DNA from 4 places in the Arthrobacter tecti genome. Region 3 is predicted to be linked to each of the others. Evidence: riboswitches for the same ligand, from Rfam matches in the RefSeq annotation. Region 3 holds a riboswitch; each other region holds the start of a gene.
The links. Region 3 has a riboswitch for S-adenosylmethionine ahead of metX (homoserine O-acetyltransferase MetX). Riboswitches for the same ligand answer to the same signal wherever they lie in the genome.
Positions count from the first base shown of each region.

Region 1: linked by a shared signal. The riboswitch ahead of ACX80C_RS04140 (aminotransferase class V-fold PLP-dependent enzyme) and the one ahead of metX (homoserine O-acetyltransferase MetX) in region 3 are both predicted to bind S-adenosylmethionine.
Region 2: linked by a shared signal. The riboswitch ahead of ACX80C_RS05335 (rhodanese-like domain-containing protein) and the one ahead of metX (homoserine O-acetyltransferase MetX) in region 3 are both predicted to bind S-adenosylmethionine.
Region 4: linked by a shared signal. The riboswitch ahead of ACX80C_RS11425 (hypothetical protein) and the one ahead of metX (homoserine O-acetyltransferase MetX) in region 3 are both predicted to bind S-adenosylmethionine.

Region 1 covers NZ_JBTNCT010000002.1:356,131-361,481, forward strand. The annotation lists gene rsgA (ribosome small subunit-dependent GTPase A) at 1-235, shown strand, start outside; gene ACX80C_RS04130 (cold-shock protein) at 401-604, shown strand; gene hisN (histidinol-phosphatase) at 786-1,592, shown strand; SAM riboswitch class IV at 1,699-1,814, shown strand; gene ACX80C_RS04140 (aminotransferase class V-fold PLP-dependent enzyme) at 1,856-3,214, shown strand; gene ACX80C_RS04145 (class I SAM-dependent methyltransferase) at 3,292-4,056, shown strand; gene ACX80C_RS04150 (metal ABC transporter substrate-binding protein) at 4,103-5,005, shown strand; gene ACX80C_RS04155 (metal ABC transporter ATP-binding protein) at 5,002-5,351, shown strand, end outside.
Region 2 covers NZ_JBTNCT010000003.1:134,465-139,815, reverse strand. The annotation lists gene ACX80C_RS05360 (hypothetical protein) at 62-256, shown strand; gene ACX80C_RS05355 (transposase) at 240-419, opposite strand; gene ACX80C_RS05350 (hypothetical protein) at 404-574, opposite strand; gene pabB (aminodeoxychorismate synthase component I) at 657-2,693, shown strand; gene ACX80C_RS05340 (aminodeoxychorismate lyase) at 2,845-3,714, shown strand; SAM riboswitch class IV at 3,867-3,993, shown strand; gene ACX80C_RS05335 (rhodanese-like domain-containing protein) at 4,000-4,440, shown strand; gene ACX80C_RS05330 (O-succinylhomoserine sulfhydrylase) at 4,433-5,351, shown strand, end outside.
Region 3 covers NZ_JBTNCT010000004.1:144,336-149,686, reverse strand. The annotation lists gene ACX80C_RS07145 (CPBP family intramembrane glutamic endopeptidase) at 1-629, shown strand, start outside; gene ACX80C_RS07140 (VOC family protein) at 632-1,273, opposite strand; SAM riboswitch class IV at 1,596-1,725, shown strand; gene metX (homoserine O-acetyltransferase MetX) at 1,741-2,892, shown strand; gene ACX80C_RS07130 (winged helix DNA-binding domain-containing protein) at 2,896-4,056, opposite strand; gene ACX80C_RS07125 (SGNH/GDSL hydrolase family protein) at 4,059-4,877, opposite strand; gene ACX80C_RS07120 (alpha/beta hydrolase) at 5,025-5,351, shown strand, end outside.
Region 4 covers NZ_JBTNCT010000009.1:25,313-30,663, reverse strand. The annotation lists gene ACX80C_RS11455 (hypothetical protein) at 1-200, opposite strand, end outside; gene ACX80C_RS11450 (RNA polymerase sigma factor) at 297-935, shown strand; gene ACX80C_RS11445 (CU044_5270 family protein) at 901-1,965, shown strand; gene ACX80C_RS11440 (class I SAM-dependent methyltransferase) at 1,988-2,773, opposite strand; gene ACX80C_RS11435 (hypothetical protein) at 2,839-3,021, opposite strand; gene ACX80C_RS11430 (hypothetical protein) at 3,037-3,819, opposite strand; gene ACX80C_RS11425 (hypothetical protein) at 3,850-4,161, opposite strand; SAM riboswitch class IV at 4,173-4,293, opposite strand; gene ACX80C_RS11420 (DUF2975 domain-containing protein) at 4,402-4,893, shown strand; gene ACX80C_RS11415 (helix-turn-helix domain-containing protein) at 4,893-5,141, shown strand; gene ACX80C_RS11410 (GNAT family N-acetyltransferase) at 5,191-5,351, opposite strand, start outside.

The DNA.
Region 1 (5,351 bases), on a different contig from region 3:
CGCACATGTGCAGCCGGACCGCATCCTCGCCGCTTTTCCCGACCTCGAGCCCGGGACCCAGGACTGCGAACGTGGCTGCCGCCACGACGAGGCAGCGGTGAACTGTGGACTGGACGACTGGGTCGCGGGCGGATACGCGGGCGAGTCCGGTCCGGTCCGCCTTGCATCCCTCAGGCGGCTGCTTGGAGCCGGTACGGAACCGGCGCGGGACACGAAGGAACTGGGTACACACTAAGGTGCCTGTTTTTCCTGCTAGACTGAACGAAGTTGTTGTGTTGCGCACTAATTTTTAAGCCTTGATTTCTCTCCGGAGTTCGAAAGCTTTCTTGACAGGCGAAAGAACACCGCGACAGGAACCCCGAAGTACGGGGGGATCCTCACACTCAAGGAATAGAAAAAAATGGCTACAGGTACAGTCAAGTGGTTTAACGCTGAAAAGGGCTTTGGATTCATTGCTCCTGACGACGGCGGCGCTGACGTTTTCGCACACTTCTCCGCGATCAACTCGGGCGGCTTCCGCTCACTCGAAGAGAACCAGAAGGTCAGCTTCGAGACCACCCAGGGCCCCAAGGGTCCGCAGGCTGAGAACATCTCCGTTCTTTAAGAGATCCGTTCTCTAAGAGATCCGTTCTTTAGTCTTTAGCAGTATTTCAGAAGGGCACCGGCCGTTTGGTCCGGTGCCCTTCTGGCGTTAACCGCTTGTCCCATTGTCCGCCGTCGCCACACGATTACCGATGGCACTCCGCTCCCGGATGGCGCCCGTCCCACACGATAGGTTGAGAAGTATGAACCTCCAGAGCTACAACGATGACCTGCGCCTTGCCCACGTGATGGCGGACTCGGTGGATGACCAGACCATGTCCCGATTCAAGGCCCAGGATCTGTCGGTGGAGACAAAACCGGACTTCACGCCGGTCACTGACGCCGACAAGTCTGCCGAGGAAGCGATCCGCGGGCAGCTCTCGCGCGCCCGTCCGCGCGATGCAGTGCTCGGGGAGGAGTTCGGAAGCAGCGGTGCGGGCTCGCGGCGCTGGATCATCGACCCCATCGACGGCACCAAGAACTTCGTGCGCGGCGTTCCGGTATGGGCAACGCTCATTGCCCTCGTCGATGAAGGCCGCCCCGTGGTCGGCGTCGTCAGTGCGCCGGCCCTTGGCAAGCGCTGGTGGGCGGCAACCGGCACGGGTGCGTTCATGGGGAAGTCGCTCGCTGCGGCCACCCGGCTGCGGGTGTCCAATGTGTCGCGGCTGGAAGACGCATCCCTGTCCTACTCGAATCTTTCCGGCTGGCGGGAACGTGGCAACTTTGATGAGTTCGTGTCGCTCACCGATTCGGTCTGGCGCACACGCGCCTACGGCGACTTCTGGTCCTACTGCCTCGTCGCCGAGGGTGCGGTGGATATCGCGTGCGAACCGGAATTGAACCTGTACGACATGGCCGCGCTCGTGCCGATCGTCACGGAGGCTGGAGGCCGCTTCACCTCTCTTGAAGGCTCGGACGGTCCGTTCGGCGGCAATGCGCTGGCAACGAACAGCACGCTGCACAATGAGGTCCTGAAGAAACTCAACCCCGCCCTCGACGACCTTCTGTAGGCCTCCTGCGCCGGATAGCGCCGTATCAGGCGCAACGGATTCGCCGTCTGTAACCCTGTAACAATGCTGCAGGACTGCTCCACCCTGCCCTATGCTGAAACACATTGGTCACGAGTGCCAGCGTAAAACCCCGGTTTGCTGGCCGGCAACCCTCCTTCCGCGGTGGGGTGCCCCGGGTGACGACCAGGCCGCACCAGAAAAATGATGCGGCAAGCGCGGAACCCCTGAACGGCGGTTCCCTGAGACCACTGTGGGGTTACTCCATGAGCAACGCAATCCTTGACCAGACAACCCTGGTGTCCGCCAGCCCCCTCGCTCCGGTGCTTGGCGGGGAGCTGCCGGCTCCGCTGATCGACGGCACCACCGTGCGCTACGTGAACCTGGACTACGCGGCGTCGGCGCCGGCGCTCCAGGAGGTCAGCGACTACGTCCAGAGCGTGCTGCCTTACTACGCGAGCGTCCATCGGGGTGCGGGCTACGCTTCACAGATATCTACATCGCTATATGAGAACGCCCGCAGGATTGTCCGGGAATTCGTGGGCGGACGCACTGATGACGCCGTCATCTTCACGCGGAACACCACAGATTCCCTGAACCTGCTCGCCGGATGCGTGCCGGGCGAGGGCGAAGTCCTCTACCTCGACCTCGAGCACCACGCCAACCTTCTCCCCTGGCTTCAGCGGCCGCACCGCAGCGTCACAGCCGCCGGCACCGTGGATGCCACCATCGCAGCGCTCGAGCGGGAACTCGCCGCCGGCGGGATCAACCTGCTCGCGGTGACGGGGGCTTCCAACGTTACCGGTGAGGTTCTTCCCATCGGGCGGCTCGCTGAGATCGCCCACGCTCATGGCGCGAGGATCGTCGTGGACGCGGCACAGCTCGCTCCGCACCGGCGGTTGGATGTGTCCGGGGATTCGATCGACTACGTCGCCTTCTCCGGCCACAAGCTCTATGCGCCCTACGGTGCGGGTGTGCTGGTCGGCAGGCCGGACTGGCTCGACGCCGGAACCCCGCATCTGGCCGGCGGCGGAGCCGTAAAGACGGTCAGGGTGGACTCCGTGTCATGGGCAACCGGTCCTGCCCGTCATGAGGGCGGCTCGCCGAACGTTTTGGGGGCTGCTGCGCTCGCCCACGCAACGCAGGTGATCTCAGGGCTCAGCGAAGCGGACTGGCAGCGCCATGAGGGTGAACTCCGCGCCGCGCTCATCGATGGCTTGTCGGATCTACCGGAGGTTACCGTGCACCGCATCTTCTCGGAGGAGACCGACGCCATCGGTGTGGTCAACTTCTCCGTGAACGGTTACGACGCGGGTCTGGTTGCCGCTTACCTGTCCGCTGAACACGGGATCGGCCTCCGCGACGGCAAGTTCTGCGCCCATCCGCTGCTCAAGCGCCTCGGCCTGCCTTCGGGGTCGCTGCGGGCGAGTTTCGGGCTGGGATCGCGGCAGGACGACGTCGAACGGCTCCTCGGCGGATTGCGTGCCCTGATCTCCAACGGGCTTGGGACCGACTACGTGGTCGATCAGGGCCGCTGGGTCCCTGCCGTGGAGACCCGCAACTTCCCCGAGTGGGCTCCGCATACGCCCGGTACCGCCGGCGCGGCCCCGTGCACCACGGACTAGGCACATAGCGGTCACCGCGGCGCAGTCCGGTGCTTTAATTATTGGGTCCCACACCCGCACGCGAGGAGCTCACCACTATGGTTCCTGGAGGTCCGCGCCTCGCCGCGCACCGCCGTCGTGCACTTGCTCGTGGGTATCTGCAGGACGGCGAGCGCTATGACCGGGTGCGTCCGGGCTACCCGGGAGATTGCGTCGACTGGCTTGTTCCGGCCTCAGCGGTTCGGGCAGCTGACATCGGCGCTGGAACGGGCAAATTCACCGAAGAGCTCGTGCGTCGCTGCGGCGAGGTTGTGGCGGTGGACCCGTCGGCAGACATGCTGGCGGTGCTATCGCGCAGCCTGCCGGAAGTGCGCACTGTTGAGGGTACCGCCGAGTCCACCGGGTTGCCTGCCTCAAGTGCCGATGTGGTGACCATCGCCCAGGCGTGGCACTGGTGCGATCCGGCGGAGACCGTTGAAGAAGCTGCCCGGATCCTCACCCCGAAAGGTGTGCTTGCCCTGGTCTGGAACCAACTGGACGTTTCAGTGCCGTGGGTGCACCGGCTTTCCCGCATCATGCACGCCGGTGATGTCTTCCGTCCCAGCTACCGGCCGCTGCTCGGCGCGCGCTTCACGGCGCCCGAGTCGAGGGTCTTCGCGTGGACCCAACTGTTATCAGCGTCGGACGTCGTTGAGCTTGCGCGCTCACGAAGTTACTACCAGAACGCTTCCGTTTCCACCCGGGCCAGGGTCGACGAGAACCTGCGTTGGTACCTCCACGAACACCTCGGCCACCCGCGGAACGTGACCCTCGAGCTGCCGTACCTGACGTACGCGTGGAGGGCGACGCACTCTTCGTCCTAGACGGCCACAGCTGGCGCCGGAACGCGCTTAGCGGTATGTTTTAGGCATGCCGAAATTTCGTCTTACGGTACTCCTTATCGTGATGACACTCGTGGTCGCCTCATGCGGGTCCCCCACTGTGCAGCGCGCAAGCGGGGAGGAAGATCCCCGCCCTATGGTGCTTACCACTTTTTCGGTGCTGGCAGACCTCACGCGCACTGTGGCGGGCAACCACATCCGCGTCGATTCCATTACCAAGGTGGGTACGGAAATCCACGGATACGAACCTACGCCGTCAGACCTGATCAATGCCCAGGACGCAGACCTCATCCTCGACAACGGATTCGGTCTGGAGCGTTGGTTCGAGCGGTTCGTCCTGTCTGTGGATGCACCCCATGTGGTGCTTTCCGACGGCGTCGAGCCTGTCGACATCCGGTCCGGGGACTACAGCGGGCTGCCAAATCCGCACGCCTGGATGTCCCCCAAAGCTGCACAGGTGTACGTGGACAACATCGTCCGTGCCCTCTCCGACCTTGATCCGGCGCATTCAGCAGAGTTCGCTGCGAACGGGCAGGCACTGAAGGAGGAACTCGAGAGCTTGCTTGATCACCTGCGCACCTCCCTGGCCGACAGCGGAGCCCTGGTGACCTGCGAGGGTGCATTTTCGTATCTAGCGCGGGATGCCGGACTTGCTGAAGCATTCATCTGGCCCGTCAACTCCGACAATGAGGGGACTCCTCGGCAGATCAAGGACGTCATCACCTTCGTCGAGGAACACAATGTGCCCACCGTCTTTTGTGAATCCACCGTGAACCCTTCAGCACAGCAACAGGTCGCCAACGCAACCGGGGCAGAACTGGCCGGCCCGCTGTACGTCGATTCGCTCTCTGGACCGGATGGCCCGGTGCCGACTTTTCTCGACCTGCTGCGCTACGACATCAACCTCATCATCGAAGGACTGACGCGATGACCACACGTACCTCCTCTCCCCCGGCTGCTGCGATCAGCGTGCGGCAACTGAACGTCCATTACGACGGCGTGGTGGCACTCGACGCGGTCGACTTCACCCTGGAGCGCGGCCAGGTCTGTGGGCTCATCGGTGTCAACGGCTCCGGTAAATCGACGCTCTTCAAGTCGCTGATGGGGCTCGTTGTCCCACAACGTGGCACCGTGTCGCTCTTCGGTCGCGCACATGCCGCCGCGAGGAAGGAGAAGCTGGTTGCCTACGTTCCGCAGTCCGAGGACGTGGACTGGAATTTTCCCGTCTCGGTGGGCGACGTCGTCATGATGGGACGCTACGCCCACATGGGGCCCGT
Region 2 (5,351 bases), on a different contig from region 3:
CCCATCGCGGCGAGCTGAGCGACGTGGTTGCGGATAGCGCGTCGTTTATGATGCGGCTGGCGTGGTAGTCGGAGCCGAGGTCACAGAAGCGGGCGGACGGGTCAGCGATCAAGCGCCAGACGATGACCAGGATGGAGCGGGCGACCGCAACGAGCGCTTTGAGTTTGCCGCGGCATTTGACGATGCGCCGGTAGCGTTCGCCGAGGAAAGTGTTGGTTTTGGCGGCCGCGGCGGCGGCTTCACCGAGCGCTCTTGAGGTAGGGGTTGCCCTTGCCGGTCTTGCCGCCCTGGGTCACGGGGCCTGACTGGATGGTGCGTGGGCACAGTTTCGCCCAGGACACCAGGTGGTCGGTGGTGGGAGACCGGGTCATGTCCAGGCCGATTTCGGCGAGGATGTTCTGAGCTACGAGGGCGGCCATTCAGGGACCTCGGCGAGGCGTTCCACGGTGTCCGGCCCGCCGGTGGTGGGGCTATCGGTTGTGACGATGTCTTCGAGCAACTGGCCCATGCGGGCGGTAAGGGTGCTGATCTGGCCGGCCAGTGAGTCGATTTCTGGACAAATAGTGGTCAACATGACGTATGGCCTACTATTTGTAGCCGTAGGCGCGCTGCTGGCCTTCTCGTAAGAACGCCCGGAACCCAGACCGAAAGCCCTCATGGCACTTAGAGCCGCCCACGCCATCGTTCCTTTGGTTATCGCCATTGACGGCCGTTCCGGTGCGGGAAAAACCTCGCTGGCCGTTGAGCTTGCAACCCTGTTGCGCGAACACCACAGCGTCAGCCTCTTCCACCTTGAGGACCTCTATCCGGGCTGGGACGGGCTGGCCGATGGAATGGACCGCTACGTCCGTTCCGTGCTCACTCCCCTTGCGTCCGGAGCTACCGCGCAGTGGCCGGCCTGGGACTGGACAAAGAACGACGACGGCGACACCCGGCTTACCCACCCTGCAGACATTGTGATCGTGGAAGGGGTTGGCGCCTCCTGCGCTGCCGCACGGAACCTGCTGGACGTGGCGATCTGGATCGACGCCGACGACGACGTCCGCCGCACCAGCGCGCTGACCCGCGACGGCGATGCCTACGCCCCTTTCTGGCAGCGCTGGGCTGACCAGGAGGAGCGGTGGCTACGCGCCGACAATCCGTCCGCTGGTGCGGACATCCTGGTGCACGGCCACACGGCAGACTCACTTCCGCAACGCGTGCGGCTTGCCCTGACCGGCCTTCCGCAATGTGAGTCCTTGATGTCGATGGAGCGTGCCGCCCGGCGTGGCCTCACGCTGCAGGTGGAGACTGTGGACGCCTACCCGGACGGAGCCGAGCTGTTCGCCGGCATCTACGGGGCGTCCAACGCGGCCGCCTGGCTGGACAGCTCCACGCTGGAAGACCCGCGGGACCGGAGCCGCTTTTCGGTCCTGGCCGACGACGGCGGCCGCTTCGGACAGGTTGCAGAGCACACCGACGGCATCACCCGCGTGAGCAGCGGCCCGGTCACCGCGAGAAGCGCCGGGCCCTTCTTCCGCTGGCTGGACGGGGTGTGGGGTCGGCGTGCCGTCCGTCCGCCGTCGGACTATCCGGGCCCGTTCGCGCTCGGCTGGCTGGGCTATCTCGGGTACGAACTCAAACGCGAAACCGGTGGTCGCATCGTCAGTACCGGCTCACTGCCGGACGCCGCACTCCTGTTCGCGGGCCGCGCCGTCGTAATGGATCACGAAGATCGGCGTGTGTACCTCCTGACGCTCCGCGACGGTTCCCGTGACCCCGAAACCGACGCCTGGCTGGAACGCGCGCGCGCCGTCGCACTGGAAAGCGCTGTGCCGCTGGATACCCCAGCGCCACTGCCCGTACCGGAATTCACAGTCAGGGACACCCGCGAGGAGTACCTCGCGAAAATCCGGGAAGCGAAGGCGGAAATCGCGGACGGCAACTCCTACGAGGTATGCCTGACCACGGCCTTGACGGCGCGATCCCAGGCGATGGATCCGCTGGAGACCTACCTTCGGCTTCGAAATACCAGTCCCGCACCATTTGCGCACTACTTCGCGTTTCCTGGATTCGCGATTGCCAGTACGTCGCCGGAACGTTTCCTGCGGCTCGATTCAGGCGGCGGCATGCGCGCCGAGCCCATCAAGGGCACGCGCCGCCGCTCCACTGATCCCGCTGAAGACTCCGCTTTGAGGGCGGAGCTGCAGACCAGCACCAAGGACCGCGCCGAGAACATCATGATCGTGGACCTGCTGCGCAACGACCTCTCCCACCTTGCGGTCCCGGGAACGGTCATGGTCAGCCGCCTGTGCGACATCGAAACCTACGCAACCGTGCACCAGATGGTCAGCACGATCGACGCGCGGCTCCGGCCAGGATCGTCACGCGCGGAGGCGGTGGCAGCGGCCTTCCCCGCCGGATCCATGACAGGCGCACCGAAGATCAGCACCATGGCCATCCTCGACCGGCTCGAAGCTGCGCCGCGCGGGGTGTATTCAGGTGCCGCGGGGTACTTCTCGCTGGATGGGGCGGCAGATCTCGCCGTCGTCATCCGCACCCTTGTGATGGAGAACGACGACGACGGCACCCGGCTCACGCTCGGCGTGGGCGGGGCCATCACGTCCGACTCGGACCCCGCCGAGGAGTGGGACGAAGTGCGCACCAAGGCATTCGGGGTGCTCTCGGCGCTGGGCTCGACGTTCCCGGAGTGAGCCTCCCTCGAGCGGGCGCTGCGGACGGGTATCGATCGCGAATCCGTTGTCATCGCCCGCTCGATCAGGGGTTTCCGGCACTACGCGCGTCCTGGTTTTCCCACCTCGCCGGCGCTCGGCGCGGGGCCCTCGCCGCACTAGGCTTGACCCCATGACAGTTCTGGTGTTCCTGGACCCCGCGATGCCTGACGGCCGCATCGCCGATGCCTCCCACCCCCAGCTGAAAGTTACCGACACCGGCATCACCCGCGGGGACGGGATCTTCGAGACGATGCTCGCGGTCAACCGCACACCCCGCAAGCTGCAGGCGCATCTGGCCCGGCTGGCGGCATCGGCGGAGGCGCTGGAACTGAAAGTCCCAGTCTCGGACGCGTGGGAACGTGCCATCGGCACGGCGCTGCAGGAAACGGACGACGACGGCGAACTCGTGGTCAAGCTCGTCGCGATCCGTGGGGTTGAAGCGAGCGTCGAGGGCGGCACGGAAGCCACCGCCTGGGTCCAGGTGTCCCCTGTTCCGAAGGGCCTTCGGGGCAAACGCCTCGCCGTCCTGCTCCTCGACCGCGGCTACGACAGCGCTGTTGCCCAGCGCGCCCCCTGGCTGCTCATGGGCGCGAAGACCCTCTCCTACGCAGTCAACATGGCGGCCCTGCGCTACGCCAAGTCGCAGGGTGCGGATGACGTCATCTTCACCTCCTCGGACGGCAAGGTGCTGGAGGGACCCACGTCAACCGTCCTCATCGCCCGCGTGATCGACGGCGTCAAACACCTGATCACGCCGCAACTGGAGAGCGGGATCCTTGCCGGAACCTCGCAGGGCGCACTGTTCGCTGCAGCACGCGACGCCGGTTGGGAACTCGGCTACGGGCCGCTGATCCCGGCCGACCTCTTCGCATCGGACGGCGTGTGGCTGATCTCGAGCGTGCGGCTCCTGGCGGAGGTCGAATCGCTCGACGGCAAACGTGTAACCATGTCGCCGGACCTCACGGCCGAGCTGTCTGCACTCGTGGAATCCGTCTCCTAGCCCCACAAACGCGCCGACGATTCGCAGGATCGTGGGGACGTCACCACGAACCCGCGCAACAGCGGCACTTTTGCGGACAGGCGACGCCGCATTACTGCACATTACGACGGCGCGTGGCAGAGTCGCCGGAGCCGGTGCTACGTTCAGTCGGGAGTAACGAGCGCCAGCGCCAAGCCCTGACTTGCTGGCCGGCAACCCTCTATCACGGCGGGGTGCCTCAGGTGAATACTCGGCACAAGGATCAGCTTTCCAAGGATCAACAGCGTGCACGCGTGAGGAGACACAGTGTCACAACAGTCAGCACATACGCCCCGGCCCGCCAACGGTTACGCCGGTGACATCACACCCCGTCAGGCGGTGGAGCGCGTCAGCAAGGGTGCCGTCCTGGTTGACGTCCGCACCGTCGAAGAGTGGCGTACGGTAGGCGTCCCGGACCTCACCGACGCCGGGACCGTTCCCCTGTTCCTCGAGTGGAACCGAACAGATGGCACTCGGAACCAGTCTTTCGTTTCCCAGCTGGACGGCCTCAAGGGCCGCGAACTGCTGTTCATCTGCCGTTCCGGAGTCCGCTCGGTCGCAGCAGCGCAGAGTGCCACTGCCGCAGGTCACACGGTCTATAACGTGCTCCACGGTTTCGAAGCTGACGGCGGCTGGCGCGCCAGCGGTCTGGCGACCACCGTTCATGCCCGGTCCGCCGGGGTCAAGGAAGGGAAGGCAGATGACTGAGTCCACGCCGTCGTCGTTCTCCCCCGCAACCCCTTCCGAGCCGATCCCCGGCAATGGCGGCTACCCCGTTGTCCAGCGGCCGGACGACGACGTCGCCGCCTGGGCGGCCGACACCCTCGCCGTGCGCGGCGGGCTAGCCCGTTCGAATTTCGAGGAGACGTCGGAGGCACTGTTCCTGAACTCAGGATTCGTGTACTCCTCCGCCGCCGCTGCCGAGGCTGCGTTCACCGGCGATGTGGACCGGTTCGTCTACTCCCGGTACGGCAACCCCACCGTCGCAATGTTCCAGGAACGTCTGCGGCTGCTCGAAGGTGCGGAAGCCTGCTTCGCCACGGCGAGCGGCATGTCAGCCGTTTTCACCGCGCTCGGGGCGTTGTTGGCCAGCGGCGACCGGGTGGTGGCCTCACGCAGCCTGTTCGGGTCCTGTTTTGTGATCCTGAACGAGATCCTGCCGCGCTGGGGCGTCGAAACGGTCTTCGTGGACGGCTGGGACCTTGCCCAATGGGAAGAGGCACTGAGTGTTCCCACCACGGCGGTGTTCTTCGAATCGCCGTCGAACCCGATGCAGGAGATCGTGGACATCCGGGCCGTCGTCGAACTCGGGCATGCCGCAGGCGCGCAGGTGGTGGTGGACAACGTGTTCGCCACCCCGCTGCTGCAACGGTGCACCGAACTCGGTGCCGACGTCGTCGTCTACTCCGGAACCAAACACATGGACGGGCAGGGCCGTGTGCTTGGCGGGGCGATCCTCGGCCGGAAAGAGTTCATCGAGGGGCCGGTCAAGACGCTGATGCGCCATACCGGACCCGCGCTGTCCTCATTCAACGCGTGGACGCTGCTGAAGGGACTGGAAACGCTGTCGCTTCGCGTGAACCACTCCTCCTCCTCAGCTTTGACGCTCGCACGCTGGT
Region 3 (5,351 bases):
CAACACAAACCACTCGCCTCAATCCGACGCTGGATGACAGGCAGTACTTCGATCTCACCTACCAATTGCTGGGGATCTTCTTCGCCCTGGTGCCCGTGGCGCTAGCCCTGTTTGTGCTTTCTGGTCCCGGCAGGTCGGCATTCCGGCGGATCGGCTTCACCTTCAGTAACCCGAAGATCGATTTTGGCCTCGGATTCCTGCTCTCCGCCGTCATTGGCCTCGGCACCCTCGGCGTCTATGCAGCAGGCAGGGCCATCGGCCTGACAACCCAGATCATCCCCACCGCGCTGGATACCTACTGGTGGACCGTGCCCGTGCTCGTGTTGTCCGCGCTCCGGCACGCCGTGCTTGAGGAGGTGATTGTGGTCGGCTACCTGTTCGAGCGCCTGCGGGAACTGCGCTGGTCCACTCCGGCCATCATCATTACTTCAGCGCTGCTGCGAGGAAGCTACCACCTGTACCAGGGGATCGGCCCGTTCATCGGGAACGTCGTGATGGGCCTCATCTTCGGCTACGCGTACACGCGAACCAGACGGGTGATGCCGTTGGTTGTTGCACACGCACTGCTCGACATCGCAGGATTCGTGGGCTTCGCGATATTCGGACCGGCGATCGGAATCGGCGGGTAACCCTAGATCTGAACGGAGCCCTGTCCGGTCTCGAAGGTGACCGACATGATCCCCGGGGTTCCGTTGGGTGCAATCCAGTCGACGTCGACGTCGTCAAGCGGGTGGGCCGGAGGAGTGCCGAGCCACTCGGTTACCCGGTCGGCAGATCCGGCGATAGTAAGGGCGCTCAGTCTGACTGAAGCTGGCCGAGCCTGCGAGGGATGGATAGCTTCCGTACCGTTGTCCCAGCGGATCATGTAGGGCACCTGCGGGTCCGAAATGAGACCCTTGATGCCGATCTGCTGCCAGGTGAGCTCTTGCCCGTCCGGGAACTTCCGGTTGCCGGGAACCGCGCTGCGGCCGAGGCGCTCCTCGAACGGGGTGAGGTCATCAACCGCGACGCACCAGCCCATCCAGCCGCCGCCGGCCTCGGAACGGGCGCGGACGGCCTGTCCGAAAGGCGCCTTGTCCGACGCAGGGTGGTCCAGTACCTCAACCACCTCGAGGTACTGGCCGTTCACCAGCGGAAAGATCATGTTGCGGGTTCCGAATCGAGGGTGGACTCCACCCTTGACAAATTCGACTCCCAAAGCTTCGGAGATTCGCTCAGCCGTGGCAGAGAGACCGTCAGGTTCGCAGGCGTAAGAGACGTGATCCAGGCGCATGGCCCCATTTTGGCACTTTGTGATGGAGGCCTCGACTTAGGGTTACCTAAGTCACACGCGGCTCCCGGGTAGTCCCAAGCTAAATACAAGGTTTCGCGCGCATAGTTTGCCGCACAGGAAGACCGGTTCCGAGACCGCCGGGGCTTCCTGCCAGGGGCTTTCGAAACGGAAGTCCCCCTTGAGTGGAGTCGCCCCCTTCCAGGGATACGGCGGCTCCACTCAAGCATGTTGTATGGCATTCCTGGTTCCGTCCAAAAGGCCGGAGATTCACCCCGGGTCATATTAGTTGCCCAATTCCGCACCGTCGGGTTTTCTTGTACCAGGTCACGAGTGACAGTCCGGCGCATCGCGCCGCCAGCCCCGGCTTGCTGTCCGGCAACCCTCCTTCGCGGTGGGGTGCCCCGGGTGACGACCAGGCGATGCACGAACCGGTGCAGGCGCAAGCGCGATTCACGAAGGTGGCACTCTTGACTGGCATCACAACAACCCAGGCCCAACCGCGACCGGAGCTGGACGGGGACGCTGCCATCCGGCGGTTGTCTATCGGCCCGATGACCCTCGAAGGCGGAGGGCACCTGCCCGACGTCGTTCTCGGGTATGAGACCTGGGGCCGGCTGAACGCCGATGCCTCCAACGCGGTCCTGATCGAGCACGCGCTGACGGGCAGTACACACGTTGCACGCGGGGACTCGGAAGAGGAAGGCTGGTGGGACGGGCTGGTTGGCCCAGGCCGGACCATCGACACTGACCGCTATTTCGTTGTGTCCATCAATATGCTCGGCGGCTGTTACGGGTCTACGGGACCGGCGTCCCTGCACACCGATGGGAAACCGTGGGGCTCACGCTTCCCGTTCGTCACGATCCGCGATTCCGTACGGGCTGAGGCATTGCTCGCGGATCTGCTCGGAGTACAGTCCTGGCATTCGGTGATAGGCGGCTCAATGGGAGGCGCCCGCGCACTGGAGTGGGCGCTCACTTATCCCGACCGCGTAAAGCGCTGTGCAGTGATTGCCTGTGCGGCAGCCAGCTCCGCGGAGCAGATCGCATTCGCCCAGGCGCAGGTGCAGGCAATCCGGCTTGACCCGCGGTTTGCCCAGGGAGACTACTACGGCACCGCCGGGCCGGAGGGTGGCCTCGGGATCGCCCGGCGGATTGCGCATATCACCTACCGGTCCGAACCCGAGTTCGCACACCGGTTCGGGCGCGCTGCGCAGGGTACGGAGGAGCCGTTCGGCTTCCGGCTCCCGGCGGAGCGCGGCCGCTACCAGATTGAAAGCTATCTCGACCACCAGGCAGACAAGCTCGTCCGGCGCTTCGACGCCAACAGTTACATCGTCCTCACTGAGGCACTGATGAGCCATGATGCTGCACGTGACCGCGGCAGCCTTCCCGAAGCACTGAGCAAGGCACAGGCGCAGTTCTTCATCGCGACGGTGGATTCCGACCGGCTCTACTGGCCCGCGCAGTCACACGAACTCGCGGCCGCGCTGCCGGGAAAAGTGGCGGTACACACCATCACCTCGCCAATCGGCCACGACGCGTTCCTGACGGAGATAGCGCAGCTTGAGCCCGCGCTGCGTGAGGCTTTTTATGAAGACAACGACGACGACGCCGCGTAGTACTCAGCGCTTCCAGACCTTCAGTGCACGTCCAAGGAAATCCCCGTACCTTCGCACCGCGTTGTCCAGTGCCGCTGTCTCCGCCTCATCAAACGGACGATCGGTGACAATATCCAGGACCGCTTCCCGTGGGCTCAGGGAGTGTTTCCACCCACCCGCCACCTGTCCGTTGAGCAGGATGAGGTGCCCGGACAGGCGGGCCGGGCTGCTCGCCAACGGCGGCGCACCGAAGAACCGGGTGGGTGTGTAACCCATGACGAATTCGTCATAGCACTGGATGAGGTCTACCACGGGGCGCTCCGGGGGCCTGACTTCCAGCGGTTCCACCGGGATAACGAACCTCTGCCCGCCGATCTCTTCGGAAGTGAGGAGATCGGCGGCTTCCCGCAACCCCTCGCGTACGTCGGTGAGCGTGAGCCCTGACCAGAGGGAGCAGTCCTTGGCCGTAGCCGGTGCACGGCCGCCGAAGTAGCGGATCACCAGTTCGCGCAGTGCTTCAGTCCGGTTGAATTCCGTGCCGGAAGGGATGCGGACAGATCCGTCCGCGGCTCCGGGCTCCGCTCTTGCTTCGAATGCGGCGTAGGTGTGCCTGACCGTCCCGCCGGCACTGACGCGGGGCGTTCCGCTGATCAGTACCCGATCGAGTTCGGCCGCCATGAGGAAGCTGCCAAGCGCCGGTCCGGCTGATGGCAGGGAGGCCGCTTCCAATGCTGTTGCCAGTTCGTCGCGGGTTCGGTGGGATCCGTCCGCTACACACGCTCCAAGGACGGCGATTCCGGACCGTAAGGCGGCTTCGTCAAGACCCCATTGCCTGATCACTGAGCGCATTGTCATCTTTACCCGCGGCGCCGTGAGCTGCAGCAACCAGGCGGCGTCGGCGCGGTGCACAAAATGCCAGGTGGGCCTGAGCACGTGTGTCCGCAGGAGAACGCCGTCTGCGTAGAGCCGATCAATAGTGGAGGCAGTTTCGCCGGCGCTCCGCTGGGCAAGGGACCAGCGCGCGTAAGCGAACTCCTGCGCCTGCATCGCTCCGAACTTACGCAGCACCGCGGCCGCGGGTTGGTCGCCAGTGCCCCAGAGGTGCTGGCGCAGCAGGCGCCGCATGCCGACGTCGTGCCCTGATTCGTTCGGTGGAGGATCCGGAGCAACCTGTCCGTGCGGCACGCTCAGGTGCCTGATCCGGGAGGCATGCCGGGCCCGAAAATCGGTGCCGGTTCAGGACGCTTCGGTGTGATCCCATCCCCGGAGGAGCGGTGCCGCAACCGGCGCAACACCCAGGGCACAAAATACTCACGGGCCCACACGAAGTCCTCGCTGCGCGCAACGCGCCAGTTCTTCGGGGGCAGCGGCTTCGGCTCAAGCGGCTGCAACTGGTGGCCCACGGCGAGGGTGTCCAGGACCATCATCGCGATCGTATGGTGTCCCAACGGTGAGAAGTGCAGACGATCCGGGTCCCACATCTGCGGATTGACCAGTTGCCGCAGCGCCCACATGTCCGCGATGACGGCGTCGTGCCTTGCCGCAATGATTCGAAGGTTTTCGTTATAGATGGCGGTCTTCGCGCGGATGCTGCCGAGAACCGTCTCGCGGACATCCGGTCCCGTGAAGAGGACCACGGTGGCCCCGTTTGCACCCAGGACCTGAACGACGCCGTCCAGCCGGGCGGCAAGCTGGTCGGGGTCGCCTCCCGGCCGGATGAGGTCGTTTCCCCCTGCGGACAGGGTCACCAGGTCCGGTTTGAGTGCGACGGCGGGGCCAACCTGCTGATCGACAATTTCCTGGAGCAGGCGCCCACGGACTGCAAGGTTCGCATAAGCGAAGTTATCGTGTCCCCGGCCCAACTCCTCGGCGACGCGATCCGCCCACCCGCGGTACCCGCCGGCGCTGGCCGGATTGGGATCGCCGATACCCTCGGTAAAGGAATCTCCCAGGGCAACGTAGCGGTTCCACGGGTGGGGTTCGGCATTGAGCTGGGAGCCACTCACCGACGGGGACCCGGTTTCTGAAGGAGGAACGATCGCTTCGGTCACTGTCCTATCCTGCCAACCCGCTCACCGCCTACGCGACCGTAGGTGCGCAACAGCCGTGATGATGGAGAACTCCGCGGGATTCCACCGTGACAGAATGAGCCAATGACTTCTTCCAACCCATTTAGCGGTATCGATACGCAGTCCGCGGAGAAGAGTGCACCGGAACCTGTAGTGGTCTGGTCGCGCCCCGAACAGGAACGCCAGGGCACGCCGCTGCTGGTCCTGCTGCATGGGCATCTGGCCAATGAAGATGACCTCATGGGGATCCTTGAGTTCCTGCCGGATGAATTCACGGTGGCCTCGGTTCGCGCGCCCGTGGCCATGGCCCCCGGCTTCACCTGGTTCCCGCTCCAGCATGACGCCGCCTACTCGGTGGACAAGGTCACGGCGGCGGTACAGGACGTTGTTGACTGGGTCGATTCCAATCGG
Region 4 (5,351 bases), on a different contig from region 3:
ACTCCCCGCTCGTAACCAAACAGCCACAACGCGCCGAGGATCAGCATCATCGACGTGAGTGACCAGGCAGCCACGAAGTATGGGTTGAAACGCCGCCGTGCGGGCGGTGGCATTTCAGTTGAGGCAGTCGGCACATGGTTTTCTGCGCCGACGTCATAGATGACAATCTGCTCCGGCTCCGACGTCTGGTTAGTCCCCATAACGTGCCACTTTATCCCGTATATCCGGGCTGTGGCCTTCAGCGCTCAGGGTCACGGGTACGCTTCGATGAATCCATCATTGAGCGCCAGAAGGGCATGCTCCGTGAACCCTTCTGCGGCCAGCGGGCAATACATAGTGTGAGCACAGACAACGACATCATCAGGCGGTCCCGCGACAGCCCCGCAGCTTTTGGGAAGTTGTACGACAGACACGCATCAGTCATCTATAGATACGCAGCCAGAAGGGCCGGTGACTTCGCCGCTGACGACGTGACGTCTGAAACTTTCTTGGTCGCGTGGGAACAGTTAGGAACGTACGACCTCAGCCGGGAGGATGCCCGGCCCTGGTTGTTCGGTATCGCCACCAATCTGCTTCGGCGACACCACCGGGCTGAGGCCAAGGTGCTCAAAGCTGCGGCGAAAGCGGCCTCGGATGAGGCCGTGGCCGATGACTCCGACCGCATTGCTGACCGGGTGGACGCCAAGGTGGCCACCGGACGCCTTGCCCGGACCCTCAAGGGTATGACCGCAGTTGATCGGGAAACGTTGCTGCTCTATGCCTGGGCTGACCTGACCTATGAAGGGATCGCCCTGGCAATGCAGGTTCCGGTGGGAACCGTTCGGTCCCGCTTGAACCGCGCACGCAGGGCTATGCGAACCCAACTCAACCTTGAACAACTTGATGAAACGGAGAACGACCATGGACGATTTGCAGCTGCTCCGCGAAATGCGTGACGACATCGGCTCTGTTCCGCCGGCCACTCTGACTCGTGGCCGCAAGAAGGTCATGGCCAAGGTGAGCCCGAATTCGGCCTCGACAACGACCGACACACATACGAAAGGCACTGTCAGCCCGATCCGCTTCCGGCGTCGTGCGCTGATCGTTTCTGCAGCGGCGGCACTGCTTGTGGGCGGCATCGTTGGCGCGGAAGTCATCAGGCCCACCCCCGGGGCAACTGCTGAAGCCGCCGAGGCGCTGCACAACGCTGCAGCAGCAACCAGCCAGACCTCAGACCCGGTGGTGAAGCCCGGCCAATACCTGAAAATCGATACCACGGCCGTGTACTCGATGGGGGTCCTATTGGGCGAGAAGGAGGGAGAACGCCGCACGGTGAGCTGGTTGGATAAGTCCTCCGATCATCTCTACGTCCCGGCTGACCGGACGGACGAATGGATTTGGGACCGCGAAGCCCGGATCCCAACGACATTCTTCAGCGAGGAAGCCGAGGCCGTAGCGGCCAAATACCAGGCAGCGCAGGTGGACGCCGGTGACACAATCAGGACGGGGGAACTATTGCGGGCACCTGCAGGGAACTTCTACGGAGAACCGAGTTCCCTCTTTGCCGATACGCCACTACTGGAAGGCATCAAGAGTCTTCCCCGGGACCCTCAAGCCCTCTTGGACACGATTCGCGAGCGATCCAACCCGGGCAGGTCGGGACGCCAAACGTTAGAAAGCATAGCGGCCGCTTTGAAAACGGGCCCCGTCCCGGCCGACCTTCGAGCTGCACTGTACAAAGCGGCGGCACTCATTCCCGGAGTCACCGTCGTCGACAGGCAAACGAACCTTGACGGCGAGGTAGGGATAGCAATCGGCATTGAGGATCCGGACAAGAGAACCCGGATGGACATCATTATTGAACCTGCGACCGGCCTATTCATCGGAGAACGGGTGGTCACGCTCACAGATGGCGAAACCTTCCCCGCTGGAACCGCGACCGGGTGGACCTCCGTGCGGACTTCCGTGGTGGCTTCGGCGCCTTAGCGGGCTGCAGAAAGCTTGTCGCTCAGAATCGAACGATGCCAGGACGGTCGGTCGCCAGTGTGGTCACCGGCCGTCCAGCTTCGCTGTACACGCTCAAATAGACCGTGAACTCGCCGTCTACAAGAGGATCTGCCCGGATTACTTCGAGACCGGCAGCGTGAGCGAGGTCCGCGAATCCTGTGGGTGTGTGCCAGTGAATTATCCAGTCTCGTCGCACGCGCTCAACCTGCTGTCCGTGGCGGAGTTCGTACACCGTGCGGGTGGTTCGGGTTCGGCGGGTTTCGTCGTAATCCTCAGACTCAACGGTGTAGCGGGCGATACTGCCGGCATAAGTCGTGGCTTGACGGGTCTGGTTAAACTCCTGCTCCGGCGTCCGGTTCGGAATCCAGAGGGGCACCATTGCAACGCCGCCGGGCGCGAGATGACCGGCGATACCCTTGAGTGCCCGGTATGCGGCGTCATCGTCAGGGAGCAGGTTGAACGTCGGCCCCGCCAGATAGATGGCTCGATACGTTCGAGGAAGAGCCAGATCTTCCATGGCCTGGCAGTAGGTAACAATGTGCAGGTTCTGTGCCTCAGCTCGAGCATTGCAGCGGTTGAGCATGTCCTGCGATGAATCGACGCCCTCGATATCGATGCTTTGCCGGACCAACTCAAGGAAGGGCCCATCGTCACCGCACCCAAGCTCGAGCGCTGGCTGGCCGGTTTGCCTGACGAACTCGAGGTAGCGGCCGGCGTCGAAAGTGGTCCCGCGCAAGGCGCTATAGACGTCGGGAACAATACCGGTATAGAAATCGGAGGCACTCACGCCAGCGATCCTTTCACGGCGAGCGCCGCAGATACGATGCCGGCAGGTGCAGTGTTCCGCCGGCTTTAGCCCGATTGTGAGGTTCCATCCGCGACCACCATCTCCAGCGCAAGCGAAATCCTGCGCGACGACGGCACTTCCGGCATACTAGCCGGGCGTGTTTTCAACCCGGCCGACGGCGGTCCGAGCGTCGTCGCAATCGGGGGTGACGCCGTCGTCGTCGATTTGTCCCGGACGTTCCCGACCATGCGGGCGCTGTGCCGTCAGTCAACCGGCCGATTGACGGCGTCGGCGTCCCACGTGAGGTCTGCACCCTCGCGGATGATGAGGGCTTCGATCTTCGGGTTCCGGCACAGCGCGGATACGAGTTGGAGGCTGCCGGCGACGATCGTGGAGTCGAAGTCGATTTCGGTTACCAGCACCCAAGCGTGGTCGTCGGGCCAGATGATGCTGGGAGATTGTGGGTCCCAGGTGTGGCTTATCCAGGGTGCCTTCGAGGGCCAGTCGGGGGTTGCGAATTCTGTTGCTCCGGCGTCGAACAGAAGGTATTCCCGCTGCGGCAGTTCAAGTTCTGCGTTTCCCGCTCCAATAGTCAGCCCGCCCCAGCCACCCCAGACGGCGGCCGCGCCGTCGTCTGGTGTACTTGTGTGCTCCGCGAGGTGCGCAGCGGCTAACGCGAGGATTTCGGCGTCGAGATTTCCCATCGTCGGGCGGGAAAAGCGCCAACCGGTGGGGTCGATCTCTTCCGAGTAGTAGAGGTCCTCTGCTCGGTTCAGTCTGTGGAACTGCGCCACTGCGTGCATCTCGGTGCCGAAAGCGTCAGCCGTTTGTTGCCACGTCACGGTTTCCGTTTCGAGGTCCATCAAGTTTTCGGGTTTGTAGCCGTGCCAGGTCTTCGTCTCGGCAGGGCGGTACCGCGAGGCCGGGTGGAAGATGCGGGCGTAGGCCTGGAATCCGCGCGGGACCACGGCGTGCATGTCATTCGAAGACCAGTCCACACGCTCTTTGAGCCATGCTCCGCGCTCGCCGTCCGGGATCCATTCCATCCGCTCAGCCTAAACTCTTGTGCCGCGTGCTCACGCCGGCTCCAGGTCGCGAACCTCTCGCAGTTCCTCCGTAGCCACTGCAGGACAGGCAGCCAACAGCGGCACCTCTACCCGCAGCCCATCGCGCCGCCCGAGCGAAGCAATCCGCACTACGAGCATCTCCGCGAAAGAATCCCATTCCGGCCGGCACACGCTCCGCCGCAGCACCGCGTCCAACGAATGGATGTCCGCAACCCAGCGGCGCTCCCACTGGCCGTCAACGCGAAACTCGATGGCGCCGTCGTACACGTCAAGAATGGGGAAAACTGCAGGCAGACAGTCGTCTGAAGGGGTGGGGCTCACGGCGCGTCCTTCGGTTGCTCTTGCCTGCGCCGGAGCCCATCAGGGCGGCGAAGGCCACTTCCTCATCCGAACCACCCGTGAACATGGGGTTGGTGTGCGGCCAGTCGGAGCTTGGCACCGCAACTCTTGAAGCTGAACCGATTATAACGACGGCAACGGCCTCAGCACGAGAATGTTGCGCTTGCTGACGCCTATCGTTTAACGATAGATTCTTAACGTAAGTCAATCGAAGGAGTTCCGATGGGAAAGCTGACCATCCTCGCATCACGGATCGTGATTGCGATGGTGCTGGCCGGTTCGCTGTTTGTGCAGTTGTGGATGGTGCCGCTGATTTCAACGGATCTGGAAGAAGCCGGCGTGCCGACCGGACTGCGGATCACGTTCAACGCGATTATCGTGTTTGGCATCGTCACGGTTCAGATCACGGCGCTGTGTGTATGGAAATTGCTCACGATGGTCCGCCACAACACCGTCTTCTCGAAGGCCGCATTCCGATACGTCGACATCATCTTCTGGGCGATTGCGGCTGCCGCGGTCCTCATGTTCGGGCTTGCTGTTCTGCTGGCGCTTGGTGAAATTGCGCCAGGGATCGTGCTGCTGATCTGCGGTGCATCTCTGATGATCGGCGGGGTGGCGCTGATCGTTCTGGTGATGCGGACCCTGCTTGCACAGGCCGTTGCCCGCGATGCTGAAGCGAAGCACCTGCGGACCGAACTCGATGAGGTGATCTAGTGCCCATCATCGTCGATATCGACGTCATGTTGGCCAAACGGAGGATGCCCGTCGGTGCCCTTGCCGACCGGATCGGCATCACGCCAGCCAACCTGGCGGTACTGAAGAACGGCCGCGCCAAGGCCGTCCGGTTCACTACACTCGAAGCGCTGTGCGAGGTGCTCGACTGCCAGCCCGGCGACATTCTGCGCTGGGAGCCTGGACTAGCCAACGACGACGGCGCCCGGCTTGAGCAGGAAAACGCCTAGTCTCGCGCGCCCCTTAGGGTGACTGCTTCCCGGAAGCGGACGCCGAACCTCAGTCAAAACGAACGAACGCCCGAAGCGCGCCACCATTGAAGTCGCCGGTTTCCGCATATCCAAGGGATTCGTAGAACGCCTTCTGCTTCGGCTCGTCATCGGTAAGCAGCACTTTCTGCCGGACGTGCGGATACTGTTCGAGGGCAGCGGTTACCAGGT